4 regions of the Priestia sp. JSM ZJ58 genome follow, and region 2 is predicted to be linked to each of the others. Evidence: predicted binding sites of a transcription regulator. Region 2 holds the regulator's gene; each other region holds the start of a gene.
What was found. Region 2 encodes LexA, which represses DNA repair genes until DNA is damaged. Its sites were predicted from a motif close to CGAACATATGTTCG; they were not measured.
Positions count from the first base shown of each region.

Region 1: ACH6EI_RS14060 (YolD-like family protein) is a predicted target of LexA. The motif match lies at 1,913-1,926, and genes of this name have one in related genera.
Region 3: uvrB (excinuclease ABC subunit UvrB) is a predicted target of LexA. The motif match lies at 2,802-2,815, and genes of this name have one in related genera.
Region 4: ACH6EI_RS15565 (Y-family DNA polymerase) is a predicted target of LexA. The motif match lies at 2,173-2,186, and genes of this name have one in related genera.

Region 1 is NZ_JBISEM010000001.1:2,662,244-2,666,979, forward strand. It holds gene pfkB (1-phosphofructokinase) at 1-135, opposite strand, end outside; gene ACH6EI_RS14050 (DeoR/GlpR family DNA-binding transcription regulator) at 132-884, opposite strand; gene ACH6EI_RS14055 (hypothetical protein) at 1,267-1,407, opposite strand; gene ACH6EI_RS14060 (YolD-like family protein) at 1,529-1,882, opposite strand; gene ACH6EI_RS14065 (YitT family protein) at 2,131-2,970, shown strand; gene ACH6EI_RS14070 (ABC transporter permease) at 3,002-3,736, opposite strand; gene ACH6EI_RS14075 (ABC transporter permease) at 3,737-4,444, opposite strand; gene ACH6EI_RS14080 (ABC transporter ATP-binding protein) at 4,419-4,736, opposite strand, start outside.
Region 2 is NZ_JBISEM010000001.1:803,680-808,415, reverse strand. It holds gene tkt (transketolase) at 1-637, opposite strand, end outside; gene ACH6EI_RS04100 (DUF896 domain-containing protein) at 805-1,035, opposite strand; gene ACH6EI_RS04095 (YneB family resolvase-like protein) at 1,105-1,773, opposite strand; gene yneA (cell division suppressor protein YneA) at 1,827-2,156, opposite strand; gene lexA (transcriptional repressor LexA) at 2,303-2,920, shown strand; gene ACH6EI_RS04080 (magnesium transporter CorA family protein) at 3,130-4,575, shown strand; gene ACH6EI_RS04075 (hypothetical protein) at 4,643-4,736, opposite strand, start outside.
Region 3 is NZ_JBISEM010000002.1:148,447-153,182, reverse strand. It holds gene ACH6EI_RS22180 (proline dehydrogenase family protein) at 1-821, shown strand, start outside; gene ACH6EI_RS22175 (sigma-54 interaction domain-containing protein) at 886-2,547, opposite strand; gene uvrB (excinuclease ABC subunit UvrB) at 2,883-4,736, shown strand, end outside.
Region 4 is NZ_JBISEM010000001.1:2,966,512-2,971,247, forward strand. It holds gene ACH6EI_RS15555 (SMI1/KNR4 family protein) at 1-392, opposite strand, end outside; gene ACH6EI_RS15560 (YolD-like family protein) at 513-845, opposite strand; gene ACH6EI_RS15565 (Y-family DNA polymerase) at 860-2,125, opposite strand; gene ACH6EI_RS15570 (hypothetical protein) at 2,744-3,544, opposite strand; gene ACH6EI_RS15575 (hypothetical protein) at 3,689-3,958, shown strand; gene ACH6EI_RS15580 (hypothetical protein) at 4,381-4,605, opposite strand; gene ACH6EI_RS15585 (HMA2 domain-containing protein) at 4,671-4,736, opposite strand, start outside.

The DNA of each region.
Region 1 (4,736 bases), 1.9 Mb from region 2:
AACGCGAGAGACGTTAATGCCTTTCCCTCCTGGAAACTTGGCTTCATTCGTTGTGCGGTTAAGTCCGCCTTCTTCGAATGCTGAAACATGTACTACGTAATCAACGGATGGGTTCAACGTACATGTATAAATCATGATTTCACAACCTTTATGTCTGTTTTGTTTGCATACTGTATAAGTACATCACTAGGTACGTCATTTGTTATAATTTTTGCTTCATGTAAATCGGCTATTTTCGCAAAACTTGTTTCAAAAAACTTAGTAGAATCTGATAAAATATAAGATTCTCTAGAAAGCTTCATTGCCGTTTGCTTGATCAATGCTTCTTCTGGATCAGGAGTTGTATATCCATATTGATGATGAATCCCATTCGCTCCCATAAAGCACTTATCAAAACGATACTGCTCAAGACTTAAAAGAGCTCCATTGCCAATTAAAGCGCCCGTTTTATGTTTAACAGATCCTCCAATTAAATAGAGGGTGATACCTTGTTCTAGCATCGGGTTTAAATGCATTAAACCATTTGTCACGACAACTACATCTTTTTGCTTCAAAAAAGGAATCATTTCATACGTTGTAGTTCCTGCATCTAAAAAAATACAGTCACCTTCATTTATAATGGAAGCCGCATACTCTGCAATGTTTCGTTTATCTTGAATATTTTTAGCAGATTTTTCGATAACGCTCAGTTCGATTCGTTTACTGCGAATAAGCGAAGCGCCACCGTGAACACGTTTGAGCATTTGCTCTTCTTCTAGTTGACTTAAGTCTCTTCTAATTGTGGATTCCGAAGCGCCTGTAACTTCGATAAACTCTTGCACTTTTACAAGTTCTTTCTCTTTTAAAAGTTTTAAGATTAGTTGATGTCTCTCCGGCGTTAACATGTTCTAGCTCCTTTTTCAAAAAAGCGTTTTCATTTATTTCATGTACTTACTTTATCACGGTTTACATTCAAAATCAATCATAAAAAATCAAAAACATTCATTTTTTTAATTACAAAATAAAGTTTTTTGAACGAACAATTAGATTTGCATTTGTTTTGATAATAGTTTATACAAAAGGAAATAAGCTGGTAATTCAAGAATTTGTCTACTTTTCTCATTATATGTAAAGGTTTTCTTGCAACTAATTAGCTATGACTGTTTTTGACTATTTCTTGACCGATTTAATTTCTCTTGACTGAATTATGTTTAGCTTGTCCTGTTTTAATGAGAGCCTATACATCAAAAAAGTTGTCCACCTTTTTGGACAACTCAAAGTGACCCATCATTTAAATAAAAACAGAAGCATATATAATATAGAAGCAAGGGCAGAAGAAATAGCCAAACTTGAGATAAAACGAACGAGTCTTTTCTTAATGAACTGCGTTAATTCAATTTCTCTTACTTGAGTTTTTTCATTTTGCATACAATATCCCTTCTTTAATCAAAATTTCCTAGTAGCTAAAAGTGACTACTCGCAGAATATGCTTTTATGTATTGTATGCAAGCGTTAAAAAAAAGATACAAATTCAACAAAAAAGCTACTCTTAGCTAGAGTAGCTTTCATCTTTCCATACATCTGCTTCAATTACTGCATCCGCTCGAATCGAATATGTATAACAAGGCCCTGTCACCATCAGCGTATTCGACTGCAGAGAAACTTTATCGATTGTCACTCGTTCATATCTTTGAATATGTCCTGCTTCATAGACGTGAAGGGTTACTGGATGATGCTCCGAGTAACTGTTCATAATGACCTTTTCAATATGCTCAATCTTTTCTTTTTTCAACCCTAAAGACTGCTTATGCGCCTCGGGACTGTACATTTTCTTCATTTTCTCTAAATGCTCAGGCATTACTAACTTCGCATACTGTTTTAATTCATCTTGATACACGTTCATTCTCCCCCTTGACTCTTGCTTCTATTTTACCGAACGAACATTCTCATTGCAAAACTTTTTAATCAAAATAAAAGCAAACAATTTATTTTTTCATACTCCATAAAAACTGTCAAAAGATTTTATGTTGATAGCAGAAATTGATTTTTTAAAAAATAATAATATCCCATCTTTAATTCAGCCTCTAGAGTTGGTATAATACATTGTCATGACTGTGTTTTCGGAGTTTTTGATGATTGGAGGTAACGTTCATGATCAATAAAATAAAAGAAATTATCCTCATTATTCTAGGAAGCCTCATTTTCGCACTGGCCATTAATTATTTTGCTATTCCAAATGAATTAGCAGAAGGCGGCGTAACCGGTGTAACAATGATTACCTATTATGTACTAGGCTGGTCTCCTGGTATCACAAACTTTATATTAAACGGTTTGCTGGTACTGATCGGATACAAATTGCTTCACAAACGTGTGATTGCTTACACAATTATATGTATTATTTTCACATCTCTATTCCTACATATAACTGAAGGACTGGGAAATCCTCTTGACGATACGCTACTTGGGGCTATTTTTGCTGGTATTTTAGCCGGTGTAGGACTCGGGCTTGTGTTTAGAGGTGGCGGAACTTCCGGAGGCTCGGCAGTTATCGCCCGCTTAGCTAATCAATATCTAGACTGGAATATTAGCAAAACGATGCTAGCAATTGATTTATTAGTTGTAGCAAGCGCCTATTTTGTCATCGGTGGAGAAAAGACGATGTACACGGTTATTTCTCTTTATATCGGAACAAAGGTGCTTGATTATATTATTGAAGGACTTAACCCCCGCAAAGCAATCACTATTATTTCACACCGTTCAGCTGAAGTAGCCGAACAAGTTAACAAAAAGATGCAGCGAGGCGTCACTGTCTTTTCTGCTCATGGAAGCTATACAAAAGAAGCAAAAGACGTATTGTACGTAGTTGTGAACAAACAAGAACTATTAGAGTTAAAGCGCATTATTCATAAAGTCGATGAACAGGCTTTTGTGGTTGTCCACGATGTGCGAGACGTCTTTGGAGTAGGTTTTACTATTCCAAAAGCCAGCTAAAAACCCGCTGTAAAAAAGCGGGTTTTTTCTATTATATATGTTTGCGCTGAAAATACAGTAAACCTGCTACTCCAAAAAGCAGAAAGCTGCTTATAACAACCACTAAGAAATTCTGTGTAGTCAGCATCAACCCCCATGATGCTTTTCCGGTTACACCTAACATTCCATACATTGGCTGAGTCCATGGGTACCAGGGGCCAAATCGTTCAGAATTAGCAACGAATAAATTCGGTAGTGTTAAAATGACGTTGACTGTCAAAGATGCTCCAAGGCTAGAACATGCCATTGACACAGCTAGCATAAACGCAAGAATGGGCAACACCGCAACCCATCCGCCTAGCATATTTCCAGCTATCATCTTTAATGGCACAGCGCTCGGATAGTCTTTTAACATGCTAACTCCTAATAAAACAACAAATACAAGCACTTGAAGAATTCCCATGAAAGCTGCTGCTGTAATCAATTTTGCTCCGTATACCGATGTCCTTGTCACAGGAAGAGATAATAATTGCTTCCATCCTCCCGCTTCGTGTTCATACCGACAGATGAAGGATGTTACTAACCCGCCAATTAACGGATAAAACACCAATCCGTGAACATTGGCAATCAAGGCATCTGCCATTGCCCATTTCGTTCTCCCGCTTGGCATTGCCTGATCACCTACAAAAAGGATAATAGCGATTAGAATAGGACTCACAAAAAGGTACGTCCAGGCTTTTGTTTTAAACAATTTAAACGATTCTATCCTACATAATTGCAAAAACATTTAGGCCACATCCTTTTTGATAAAGTGCAAGGCGCCTGCAGCATATAGGAAAATACCGATAATTACACCTGCTATTATGTACATATTCCGATAGTCAGAAAACGCTAGCATTGGCCATTGCCAGAAAAACCAGCTCGGCAATTCTCTCATACCACTCATCGTCACACTCATCACAATACCTAGTGCAAGAGAGCGGCCTTGATTTTTAAAAAGCATAGATAACCATATTTGAATAGCTACAAATGGAATGGCAGAAAAAAACGGATAAAAGGTATACACGAAAAGATTTTTCCAAGAAGACGGAAAACCAAATCCTAACCACCAGCCTAACCCAATTATACCGATTAATAGAACAGCAGAAGCGATAAGTAGCATAAACATAACTACTAAAAATTTTGCTGTATAAACACTCAGTCTGCTCACAGGTAAGCTCAGCAGCTGCTTCCATGAGCTTCTATGATATTCAATATGCGCTACATTTGAAGCAAGAATCGTTCCTCCCAGTAAAAAAGCTATTGGAAGCGTGATGTTTAGTTCATGCAAAAGACCTTCCCACACATTCGGATTTTGCTGAATTAAATATTCATATCGAACGCTATAATCAACTAGAGTTAAGCCAATTACACCCGCTGGACCTAAAAATAGTAAAAACCAGAGCCATTTTCTTTTTAACTTTATACACTCAGCCTGCAGTATTTTTGTGAACATATCTATTCTCCTCGCTTGTCAGCTTTAAAAAGATATCTTCTAATGATTTCGATTTTTCTTCAACTCGGTAGATTGAGACATTTTCTTGCACAAGCTGATAAACAAGATGTGCCACTTGCTCATGATCAATATAATCTAAAAGAAGACTATGTTTATCGATAGTAGGTACAAACCCGTTTGCTAATAGTATTGTTTTAGCCTTTTCTATCTCTCCTGTTGTAAATGCCACTTGATGCTTAGCTTTTTTGCGAAGCGATTCAATCGAGCCATTAAATAGCATCTTTCCTTTTGT
Region 2 (4,736 bases):
GCCATCCGTAAGCCTTGAAACGATCTTCTACGTTCTCAGAGAACGAGCGATCTAAATCTCCGTCTAAAGAAATATCATTTGAATCGTATAAAACAACTAAGCGTCCTAATTTTAAGTGTGCCGCTAATGAAGCTGCTTCAGCAGATACACCTTCCATTAAGTCTCCGTCACCACAAATACCATACGTAAAGTGGTCTACAATTTCTAAACCTTCTTTGTTGTATGTTTCAGCTAAATGACGTTCTGCCATTGCTTTACCAACAGCCATTGCAATACCTTGTCCTAGTGGACCAGTTGTTGCATCAACACCTGCTGTATGACCGAACTCTGGATGACCTGGTGTTTTGCTTCCCCATTGACGGAAGTTTTTAAGGTCTTCAATTGATAAGTCATATCCAGCTAAATGAAGCAAGCTGTATAATAGTGCCGATCCGTGTCCTGCTGATAATACAAAGCGGTCACGGTTGAACCAGTTTGGATTCTTTGGATTGATGTTCATAAATTTTGTCCACAATGTATATGCCATTGGAGCAGCTCCCATTGGCATACCTGGGTGACCTGAATTTGCTTTCTCAATCGCATCGATTGATAAAGTACGAATTGTTGCAATCGAAAGATCTTCAATACGTTGTGTCATACTCTTCATTCCTTTCAAAACTATGTACATATGTTATCATACTAATGATTTGCTTATTTGTACAATACTTGAACCAAAAAAATTTCCACTTTTACAGTTTTTGTGTGCCTTATTAAAAATATACAAAAAACTAGAGGGAACTCTCCCTCTAGTTTTACTAGAACGTCTTAGTGAAGACGCTTCTTTTTGCTCTCTTTTAACTTCTTAGGCGTAACATCTTTACCTTCCTCGTCCACAACTTTAATCGTATGAAGGTGGTTTGTCATAGATTGTCGGAAAACTTTTAAATATTCCTGACGTAGCTCTTGCTGTTCTTTCGCTTCAGATTCTGTCAGACCTTCAGCCTTTGCCTTTTTTGAAAGAGCATTAATACGAGCAAGTTTATCTTTTGATAGCATATAAAACCTATCTCCTTATAATCAATAATTAAAATTACCGAACCGTTCCGGCAACATGTAGTCATCTTACTAAATCTCTTTCGTTTTATCAAGAGATTGAGCACTCTCTTGATACTCTTGATAGCGACGATGTACCGTTGCTTTTGAAATATTATAACCAAAACCTTTTAGCGTAACTGAAATTTCAGCAAAGGTTAAGCCGTTATGACGAAGGCGGACAATTTCTTCAATCGGCGCTTCTTTTTTTTCTCTTCCTGAGTTAACTCCTTGATTTTTTAAATTTTGCTGCGGACGATAACCGTTTTCTACGGCTCTTTTCATTCCTCTTTTAATTTTAGCGTTATGTAATTTCCGCTGATGCTCTTCCACTAAGCTAATAATATCTAACACCATCGAATCAGATTCTGAAAGCTGAAGCTGACCTTGATGACTAATCGTATAGATCGTAGCATTTTCTTTATGAAAAGCATGAAGAAGCGCAATTCGGGCATTTCCTCTGCCTAATCGCGTTTCGTCTTGAATGAGCAGCACAGATATTTTTTCTTCTTTCATTGTATGAAGAACATCCAATATACCCTCTCTGTCTACGTCATATCCGCTTGCTTTTTCCATTACGACTTTTTTTACGTTTAGATGGTGAAGATCAGCAAGCTTTTTTAATTCTTCTTGCTGGCGCTGTAAAGATGTTTCTTGGGTTTTTTTATCCGTACTTACACGGCAATAAATAATGGCGTCCACTTTTATCACGACCTTTTCGGCTTCTAACAATATTCAGGAACGGCCGTTACACACTACTGTTCAATTGCCACTTGATTATGTAACTCTTTTTTTAAAACAGGAATATATAATTTATCTCCAGGAGATAAAGACTGGGCAGTGTCTGAGTTTAGATCATTGACGTCTTCAACCCATTTGACAAATTCATTGGTGGTCAAATGATGGTGATTATGATACTTGTTGGACAAGTCCCAAAGCGTATCTCCTTTTGTAATAGTAACCGTTGAATATTTGTCTAAATCTACTTTATCCGCTCCTAAAACCAGCGTCAATACATATGTAAGTGCAGCGATAACTGCAAAAAAAATAGCGTAATGTTTCATAGAATGTAAGAATTGGTGCATATTATGATCCCCCTATCAGAATATATGTTCTTATTTTATTGAGAACATTTGTTTCTGTCAATGGAATTCTTCGAACTTATGTTTGTATATTGACACATCACGTGGTATAATTCACCTAAAGAATAGCTAAAATCGAGGTGAAAAATATGAAGCTATCAAAACGTCAACAAGACATACTAGATTTTATTAAGCACGAAGTAAAATTAAAAGGTTATCCGCCTTCTGTTCGTGAGATTGGGGAAGCGGTGGGATTAGCCTCTAGCTCCACTGTACACGGGCATTTAGCTCGTTTAGAAAGTAAAGGGTTAATTCGCAGAGATCCAACAAAACCAAGAGCAATCGAAGTTCTTCAACTAGACGAAGTAAACATCCCTAAAAGCAATGTCATTAATGTTCCTGTTATCGGTAAAGTAACAGCGGGTCTTCCTATAACAGCCGTTGAAAATGTGGAAGAATATTTCCCTCTTCCAGATAAATTCGTTTCTCCAGATGATCATGTATTTATGCTTGAAATTATGGGAGAAAGTATGATTGAAGCAGGTATTCTAGATGGCGATATGGTAATCGTACGTCAGCAGCAAACTGCTAATAACGGAGATATTGTGGTCGCTATGACCGAGGACAACGAAGCAACGGTAAAACGTTTCTTTAAAGAAGAAAATTTCGTTCGTTTACAGCCTGAAAATTCAACGATGGCGCCTATTATTCTTCGCCACGTAACGATTTTAGGAAAAGTCACTGGTGTATATCGCACGATTCACTAATCACACACTGTATGTAAAACCAACTAATCATGATGTTAGTTGGTTTTTTACGTTTGTTTTCTAAAAAAATTGGCATATTATAAATGATACGTCGAATCATTACAGGCAGGTAGAGCGGTTTTTATAAAGCCTGTTTTACCTTTTACTTTCTGTCTGCATTTTTTCGACTCTCAAAAAAAATACAACCGACTATAAGAAGGATGTAGTTTATGACCAATACACCAAGGAAAACAGAACCATTTCAAACTATTATGCCTACCAAAGCAATGAACATGTTTCTTTTTCCTTTTTCCTTTGATCGAAAAAATAAAGAGCAGCTTGTTCATGCACTAGAAGCAAATATGTTTGAGTTTTTTTCCATTCAAAACAAACATGTAGAAAAAGAATACTACGGAGAACAGTATTACGTATCTCATGATAGCTTGGATCAATATTTTCTTCCTTACATTGAATGTATTCTATTTCCTGATTCGTGCGAAAAAGAAGGCTTGCTTCGATTTTCAAAAAAAATAGACCATACCGTTACGCTACAAACTTCCTCCACCACCGTGTCTAGCAACGTGCTGTCTGTGGATGTTTTTTTATGTCCTTTTGAAATTGGCGTCATGACCATTCGCACTGAGATGAGTCATAATCATTACACCTATGATGACATTTTAGAATTCATGAATCATTTTCGTGTATTAGAACCGAAGCTTGCTGAAGAGCATGGATCCACCATTACCTATGAACATCATCGCTATAGCAAAGTACAGGATTATATTTTTTCACAGCTCGCGCCATTTTTGAACGAACACATCAAAAAAGAAGCGACGCGTGAACAGCACGTCGGGAGTCTTCCTTATTTTATCGATGAACGGATGTTTGTATTAAGTTATGTAACGGTAAATCAAGAGCAAGAGATTAACTCCACAACTTTATTTCGTACTGGGCAGCTAAATAGCTATACGCCTGACGGGAAACCGTTTATCTCTGCACACAACCATGAGTATATTAAAACGTATAATACCAAACACGTGTATTCCAGATGGGCTCCTGAAACCTATTACGTTATAACAGACCATGTGTTTTCGTGTATTTCTAAATCGACAGACTCTAAAACGGATCAGCTTTTGATGAATCATCTATTTGGCCAACATTACTATAATTTATTTTTGCATTTTTTCTATAAAATCGTGTTGCTAAAACTATCCTATGAGTATTCTCAGCTCACGTTTCATAAAAATTCAGAGGGCATCGAGCGACTAATTCGCTCTATTACTGTATTTTCAGGTAAATATTTATTTTTAGAAATTAGCTCTCGCACGGAAGGTCAAGAGTTTTCTGAGCTCTTTAAAAAAATCTTCCACATCAATTCTCTTTATCAAGAAGTCAAAGAAACCCTTGGTACTTTGTATCAAAATCAAGAGAAAATCGCGGCCAAGCGTCACAATTACTTATTATTAATTTTAACGATTTATACCGTTCTTTCCGGTATTTACGGAATGAATTTAGTTATTAGCAAGCTAAAGGGAAACATCAATTGGGATAGTATGAAGCAGTTTTCTATCTTTGAATATATCGCTTTAATAGTAGCTTTATCAGGAATTCTGATCAGCATTAGTCTCGGAGTGAGTTCCCTATGGAATTTATTAAAAGATCGATTTAAAACATAAAAGCTGTTCGCATCAGAAAATACATTATAAAAAAGAAGAGATTGAGACATAACTAAACCAAGCAAGTCTAAAGGGAAACAAATGAAATAAATAAGCTAGCAGGGATTGCTTGTGACATCGCAGTTGATTTCCGTGCAAGACTTCGCTTTCCGCGGGCGGCC
Region 3 (4,736 bases), on a different contig from region 2:
CTCGTTTTGTTGCTGGAGACTCAATTGAATCAGCAATTCAAACATCCAAGGAGCTTAACAATGGTGGGAAAGTTGTGACACTCGATCATTTAGGCGAATTTGTTTTTACAGAAGAGGAAGCTAGGTTATCTACGGCCATGTGCATTCAGACACTAGAAGCCATTGCAGCATCGGGCGTTCAATCAAATTTATCATTAAAGATGACTTCTTTAGGATTGGATATTAGCAAAGAGCTTTGTATGGAAAATATGCGCAGAATTCTACACACAGCCAGAGTGAATGATATTTTTGTTCGAATTGATATGGAAGACTACTTGCACTGCCAAATCTCCCTTGATATGTATAAAGAATTACGCAAAGAATTTGATAATATTGGAATTGTGATTCAAGCGTATCTTTATCGTACAGAACAAGATATGAATGACTTACATCAATATCAAGCCAATTTACGTCTGGTAAAAGGAGCTTACAAAGAATCGCCAGAAGTATCGTTTCCGGAAAAGAAAGACGTAGATGAAAACTATAAAAAAATCATTAAAATGCATTTATTAAATGGACACTATACAGCTGTAGCAAGTCATGATGAGGAAATGATTCAGTATACAAAACGATTAGTAAGAGAAAACGGCATTTCAAATGATCAGTTTGAGTTCCAAATGCTTTATGGAATTTGCGTAGAGCTACAGGATCGTCTGGTCAAAGAAGGATATAAAGTCAGGGTTTATGTTCCTTACGGAATTGATTGGTTTGGGTATTTCATGAGACGCCTAGCCGAACGCCCCGCCAACGTATGGTTCGTATTAAAAAATTTCTCCAAATAAGTTCAGTCCAAGAAACATAAAAAATTCGACACAAGTATCCTGAGCTTCGTGTCGAATTTTTTAATTAGTTTAATCCGTATTCTTTGATTTTGTTATAAAGGGTGCCGCGTGAAATGCCAAGCAGATCTGCTGCTGCACTTTTGTTTCCATAGGTTTTTTGAAGAGTCTCTTCTATTAGCCTAGCTTCTTGGAGAGAATCTTCTTCTTTTTGAACTTCTGTGAAAGAACTGGCATCCTTCAGATTGTCAGGAAGGTGCGTAAGGGTAATCAACGACTGATCACTAAGAAAAATCATTCGTTCAATCGTATTTCTCAGCTCGCGAATATTTCCTGGCCAATCGTATTGCATAAAGGCTTCGAGAACTTCAGAGCTGATGAAAGGAGCCTTCTTTTTATACTTTTTACTAAATTCCTGTACAAATTGCTGCGTTAATGCTTCAATGTCTTCTTTATGGTCTCGAAGCGGCGGAATGATAATATTAATGACGGTCAGCAAATAGTAAAGATTTTCATGGAATTCACCGGCTTTTAGCAACTCTTCCAAAGGCGTCGTAGTAGAGGCTACAATTCGGGTTTGGACTTGAATTTCTTCCGTGCCTCCAACGTGATAAAAGGCTCGTTCTTCCAAGTAACGGAGAAACTTAACTTGAATTTCAAGAGGCATTTTATCAATTTCTTCAATAAATAACGTCCCGTTATGAGCCTGCTCCAGTTTTCCTGCAATGGTCGTTGGATCTTCTGAAAAGACGTCTTTTTGATGACCAAAGAGTTCAATTTCCAGAAGTCCAGATGGAATAGTGGCGCAATTTAAAGATAAAAAAGGTTCTTTATGTTTGGATCCCCCGTAGTGGATGGCCTGAGCCAGCATTTCTTTCCCAGAACCAGGTTCTCCTGTTAATAAAATAGGCATATCTGTAGATGCCACTTTTTTGGCAATGTCAACGGCTTGCTTAATTTCAGGACTGATACCCGCAAAAGAAGAAAATGGATTATCTTTCGGAATGAGAAGAGATACATCAATTTCTTCATTTAGTCTTACAATATTGGTAATGTCATGTTCGGTTGCGACTCCACCTATGACTCGGTTGTTTCTTATAATAGGAGATGCATTGATGAGCACGTGAGTTTGTTCATTAGGACGATGATACGTTCCGCGCACAGGACGCCCTTCATTTAGAATCGTATGTAGAATGATGGATTCATCTTTAAAATGCTCTCCGATTTTTCTACCAATAATATCATCTCTCTGAATCTTATACGTATGTTCCGCAGCAGTATTCCACAAGATTACATTTCCTTCATGATCGACCGCTGTCACTGCATCATTAATGGTTTCTGCCAATGTATCAAAATAGGAAGCTAATATCTCATTTTGGCTATGCAAATGTGTAATCCACTGTGAAGGTGTTACAAGTCCTATTGTGGTTTCTTGGTTTTCTGCTTGAATGAGGACTGGTCTATTCCAGTTTGTGTTGGCTTGTAAATTGGCTAACGTAGAAGTAGAAGATGAAGGCCAATTTGTGTCCGCTATTACTTTTTTAATGGACGATGCCTCGTCATGACCTGTTAAAAGGTATCGTTCATCTTTTTGTATTACATAAAAGGTACTTGCTGTGACTACAACGAAATCATAGTTGGAAAGTTCAGATTTCACTTTAGCTAAAGAAGTTGATTCTTCAACTGTTATAAAGGAGTTATTTATAAGAACTTGATCAACGCTTGCCATACTAAACCCCTCTCAGTACATATTTTTTATACTGTATCATAATTTAGAAATTGGCGCAAAAGCCTATCCTTTTCAGACAATTAGGCAGCTTACTTTCTTTTATTGCTTTCATCTAAAGAGTTGTATTCCCCTCGAAAAGGGTAGTATAAGAATTTAGTGGGTAATAAAGTAACAGGGTAAAAAATCAAAACAAACAAACACTATATAAGATTAATACTCATTAGTTTCATTTATGAGTATAAAGTGATAAAATACGAATATCAGTTCGTGTTTTCGGTTTTTACATATCGTAATAAAAATAGATAAAACAAGAAAATAGAAACGGAGGCCTTCATTTGAAAGATCAGTTTGAATTAGTATCCCCATATCAACCGCAAGGTGATCAGCCAAAGGCAATTGAAAAGATTGTGAAAGGAATTAAAGAAGGTAAGCAGCATCAAGTTTTGTTAGGTGCTACAGGAACGGGAAAAACCTTCACTATGTCTAATGTTATTAAGGAAATAAATAAGCCAACATTAATTATGGCTCATAACAAAACGCTTGCTGGTCAATTGTACAGTGAGTTTAAAGAGTTTTTTCCTAATAATGCAGTCGAATACTTTGTCAGTTACTATGATTACTATCAGCCTGAAGCTTATGTACCTCAAACAGATACATTTATTGAAAAAGATGCAAGCATTAATGACGAGATTGATAAACTTCGTCACTCAGCAACTTCTGCTCTTTTTGAACGAAAAGATGTCATTATTATTGCCAGCGTATCCTGTATTTATGGATTAGGGTCTCCGGAAGAATACAAAGAAATGGTCGTATCTCTTCGAGTAGGAATGGAAAAAGAACGCAATCAGCTGCTTCGTACGCTAGTGGATGTACAGTACGAAAGAAACGATATTGACTTCAAGCGCGGAACGTTCCGCGTTCGCGGTGATGTTGTTGAGATTTTTCCTGTGTCTCGAGATGAACACTGTATTCGCGTGGAATTTTTCGGGGATGAAATTGACCGCATTCGCGAAGTCGACGCCTTAACAGGAGAAATTATTGGAGATCGTGAACACGTGGCTATCTTCCCGGCATCTCACTTCGTCACGAGGGAAGAAAAAATGCGTGTGGCCATTCAAAACATTGAAAAAGAACTAGAAGAACAGCTAGAGAAGTTAAAAGAAGCAGGAAAGCTTTTAGAAGCGCAGCGCTTGGAACAGCGCACTCGCTACGACCTAGAAATGATGAGAGAAATGGGATTTTGTTCAGGAATCGAGAATTACTCTCGTCATTTAACGCTTCGTCCGGCTGGTTCTACACCTTATACACTGCTGGATTTCTTCCCGGAAGATTTCCTTCTTGTGGTGGATGAATCCCACGTTACCATTCCTCAAGTTAGAGGAATGTATAATGGAGACCAAGCGCGTAAACAAGTGTTGGTGGACCATGGTTTCCGCTTGCCGTCTGCATTAGATAACCGTCCGCTTAAATTTGATGAATTTGAACAGCATATTAAACAAATCGTCCATGTTTCAGCAACACCAGGTCCTTACGAACTTGAGAAGGCGCCTGAGGTGATTGAACAAATTATCCGTCCAACGGGATTATTAGATCCAAATATTGAAGTTCGACCAATTGAAGGGCAGATTGATGATTTAATTGGAGAAATTCACGACCGGATTAAGCGAAATGAACGAGTGCTCGTCACGACGTTAACAAAGAAAATGTCTGAGGATTTAACGAACTACTTAAAAGAAATTGGCATTAAAGTTCAATATCTTCACTCTGAGGTGAAGACGCTCGAGCGTATTGAAATTATCCGAGAGCTGCGGCTTGGAAAATATGATGTGCTCATAGGGATTAACTTACTTCGTGAAGGTTTAGATATTCCAGAAGTTTCGTTAGTAACCATATTAGATGCGGACAAAGAAGGATTCTTGCGTTCAGAACGATCGCTTATTCAAACCATCGGACGTGCTGCGCGAAATGCTAATGGACATGTCATTATGTATGCAGATCGCATCACAAACTCCATGGACATTGCTATCAATGAGACCAAGCGTCGTAGAAGTATTCAAGAAGCTTACAACGAAGAGCATGGTATTACACCGACAACGATTCAAAAAGAAGTTCGAGGCTCAATTCGTGCAACAGTAGTAGCAGAAGATACAGAAACGTATGAAGAAGCACCGGCATTTGATAAACTCAAT
Region 4 (4,736 bases), 2.2 Mb from region 2:
TCCAAGTCTATACAAATATCGTCTCCTCCTCCATTCGTGGCAATCGAAATCCAACGCGGGTTCCACCACAATTCTTTTTTCACTGGTCCAACAGGTTCTACTTCTGGAAAATCTTCAAATTCTCCTCCATCTAAAAGCTCTTTTAAGGTTTGCCACGTATACAGAATCTCCTCTAGAGGTAATAGAGTATAATTTTCAATAACTCCTATATACTCATCGCTCTGTCCATTATGTATCATTAACCAGTCTTTAAGGTTTTGGGGGAAGGTTAGTCCCATCTTTTGTTCAACCGCTGCAATTTCTGATTCAGCAGCTGCTTCGTTAAGTGTTCCTACTGCTTCTGGCCGATTTATTCTCAACCACTGTTCAAATTCATGCCAAACCTGCTTCATTTTAAAAGCCCCCTTATATAACATTACTAAATGAATCTATGAAAATGATCCTGTACTTTTTAAGCTTATACTAATTATGTATGGAAATCTTATGTAAATAAACTGTTTTATTATTTTCTACTACATGAAACGAACATCAATTAGTTCACTTAGCCTCATTTTGTTTGTTTGCTTACATCCTTCATCTATAAAAACAAAGACATCTCCTAGAGAATCAACAAATTGAATAATTCCTGTTTCCGTTATACACTGCCCATGCTTGTAATACGTCAGGTACACTTTTTTATGTGTATGAAGCGCTTCGATCAAAGTGAAATTAATCTGTTCCATTTGATCTTCTGTTAAAAAAGGTTGTGGTATCTCTGCTTGTTTTTTTATAATTTCCTGTAATCCTTTGTATTGCTCTGGCATAGTGGCGAACGGTCGCCATTTTTTCATTCCTCTGTTCTGCATATTATTTTCCTCCTTTATGCTTTATGACCTCCTAGAAGGCCGTTTCGATAACGAGCCGTTGAATGATCGAGATAGCTTGAGGCCCGTAGAACGCTATTCTTTCCATAACGAAGACGAATGTCATCGATCGTTTTTGCAAGTGCATAGGCTCTTTCACGCTGGTCAATGTCTTCAAATAAACTCATTTGCTCCTCTTCTTGAATGCGTGTGTTCGATAAGGAAATGCCAATGGAGCGAATCGGCATTCCACTATCAAACGTATGTAAAATGGTTAAACAGTACGGAAAGATATCTTGACTTAAGTTCGAAGCTCTCCCCATTTTCTTTTGTCTGGAGAAGCCTCCACCTGTTTGTTTGCTGTAGCCAATGGATAAATGGATCGTTTGAGCCACCACTTGATGCATGCGTAAGCGAAAACAGACATCGTCCAATAGCTCCAACAGCAATAACTCCACTTGTTTTCGGTTTGTATAATCACGGAATAGAATTTGACTCTTTCCAAAGGAACGAGAACTAGGAATATATACATCAGAAATGCGACTGTAATCAATGCCATTCGCATGTTGGTGCAACTCTTCGCCTAGTATGCCAAATTCCTTTTGTAACATCTCTTTTGAAGAAAGAGCGAGTTCCTTTATGGAGTGAATGCCCAAACGATTTAAGCGCCTTTCCGTAGCAGACGAGATCCCCCAGAAATCCTTCATCGGATGAATGGACCACAACTTAAAGGGAATATCCTCATATCGCCAATAGGCAACTCCTGTTGGGCTGTTCTTGGCTTCATGATCTAAGCTCACCTTCGCCAGTAAGAGATTCGGACCGATACCTGCGGTAGCTGTCAGCCGTGTCTTGCGATAAATCTCGTTGATGATTCTATGGGCCAGTTCTTCTGGTGTTTGAGCGAATAAATGCAACGAAGCTGTCGCATCAATAAATAACTCATCAATGCTATACGCATGAAAGTCTTCAGGAGCCACATACTGTAACACCAAACTCGAAATATAGTTCGAAGCCTTGATATATCTCTCCATGGATGGATTCACCACATGGATATCTTTCCTTTTAGGAATGTCAAAAAGACGACTTCCTGTTTTGATCCCTTCTTTCTTTAATAAGGGTGTAGCAGCTAACACAACAGATCCTGACCTTTTGATATCTCCTACCACCGCAAGCCTTGTTTTCAACGGATCTAAGCCCCGTATGACAGAAGAAACAGAAGCAAAAAACGATTTCATGTCTATACAAATAATCACTCTGTTTGGTAGCTGCCCATCATCCATCAAAAGAACTCCTTAAATAAAAGAACATTTGTTCTATATATTATATACGAACAAATGTTCTTTTTTCAAGGATGAAATCTAAATTTTTCCCGATTATTGCTACCCTATCAGAAATGGAATGCAGATTAGCCTTTTACTCTTATGTTTTGTCTTTCTTTTTTTATAAGAAAATAAATTCGAATCACATGATAAAGAGCATTGCCAGTAACACCAATAACAGAACTAAGTAAAAGTAAATTCATAAAATCACCTCTTTTTGTTAATATTTTAGGAAGAGGTAGGAAACAAGACTTTTTATCCTCCCAGTTGTAGTAGAGAAGCAAACTCTTTAAAACTAAGAAGATTTTTAAAAAAATTTAAATGTGTGTTAGAAAGGGAAATTTGTTAATGTATCAAATGAGAATTTTTACATTAAGATACGGCACTAAAAGGAAAATAAAGATCGAAGAGGGAATGACCCTTAAAGATGAGTTAAATAAGGCAGGAATTACAGAATCAGATATATTTCAAATGCAATTAGTAATTCAAGATGATAAAATATAATTCTAGTTGTGTAATTTTGCTAAAAAGGCAGCCAAAAATATTTGGCTGCCTTTTTTAATCTTTTCATCATATATTTTATATTCGCTCTGGGTATCTTTCATAATAATCATCTAATACATTTTTAATTAATTTAAACTTGATAGTTCCTCTAGAATGATAAGGGATATGCAGATTATTTTCTCTTAAATCATTTTCGACCAAATAATATTCGTATGCTAAAGCCGTTAGAAAATAATTCAATTCTTCAGTTTTAACCAGATGGTTTAAAAATACTATTTTAGCAATTTGCTTGAAACTGCCAACTGTTAAATTAATAAAAACTATAACCAACACAATAAATATTAAATAAATATAGGATTCTTTTAGGTTGCCCGCAGATTTAAATACTGAATTATTTGTTGCAGACCAAACAGGAATAAATAATATCATGAAAGAACCTATATAAAACGGAACTTGGGTTTTAATTTTAAATTCAGCTCTTTCTTTCAAATCTTCTTTTAGTTGTTCAATAGCTTCTTTAGTATTAATACGTTTTCTTTCAAGATAAACTTTCAAAATCATTAATTGAAATAATTCCCAATCCTTACTGTACATTGAGAAAATTCTGTGCTTCACCTTAAATTTATACTTATTTCTTAGCACTCTTGTTGCTTGGTAATTAATAAATAATGCACCTAACAAGAGGACTACACCACTACCAGGAAAGAATCCTATGATACTATACTTTAAATTATGTTCTTTAGCGTAAAAACAAAAAATGAAATATGCGCCTATAAAAACAATAGTTATAAAAATATAAAGTTTCATATACCTAAAGATTAATCTTCGGGCACTTAAGCCATATTGAAAAAAGTGCAATAAATCATCAGTTATCATAATAGTCCCCTCAAAATAACCATTCAGTTATCTACTATTGTCTTATTTGTATTTTTCTTCTTATACAGAAACCTAACATATATATTACCAGTAAAAAGAGCATACTAATATAACTAATTATGTGTGAGAAGGTGAAATGAAAGAATGAGCATTTTTAAAATAGACAGGTCTGTTGTTGTAGAGGAAAAAGTAATGAGACATAGAAAAGATGACCTTTATAAGCTCGTTAATGAAATAATGGATCAGCATGATTTGGAAACATTGATGGTTGCTACCCTATCAAAAATCGCTTTTATTGATTATATGTTGGGGCTTGATGTTATGGAAAACAAACGTCTTGAATCCATGATTAATATGGTTAATAGTAATCGTAATACCAATCATCAATTAACTGATTTTTATATCCGTTTTTAAAAAAGGTTCGCAAAAGTACATGTTAAACAATGAACGTTCATAAAGTGTTTTTTAACTTTTACGGATATATAAAACAATTGGTTCTGATAATTTTTCATACGTTCGTAAAGGTATACTTTTACGGTCGGTACGTGCAATTTTCTTCAAAAATTATAGAGGTAAAGTCAAGAGTTTTATTTGTAACTTTTTAACGCTGTTTAAATAAAAAGTAAATTACTCCTTCTGCTCATTTGTAAAATTAGAACATTTCCCTCTACAATTATTGATAATTTTCAAATTGCAGAATATAATAATAACAAGAGTTTACCACAGGAAACTTTTTAGCGTACGGTAAATAAGCTTTTAATCATTTAAAATGATTCCCTCATCATGAATAAAAAGAGTGAGAGGTAGCCTGGAACTATCTCTCACTCTTTTTATCATTATTTTACTTGTAGCTCAGCAATCATATCTTCTAGACGCTCTTTCTGTGCTTGAAGCTCTTCCATAGAAGGTTGATAAGATGATATAGTTTGTTGTCCACCATATGCCTGTTTAGGTTGAACCAAACGTTGTAATTGCCCACCGTTTTGTTCATATAAACGGTAGCCTACTGCGCCTACCACTGTTCCTGATACAAATCCCATTAGAAAATCGCGATTAATCATTATAAAACTCCCCCATAATCCTAAGTTTTTTATATCAATTCATACAAAAGGTATGAATGAATATCTTACGTAATTGTAGATAGCTTTTGTGATTGCACTTTCTGCTTTTCATGTAACAATTCCAATACATT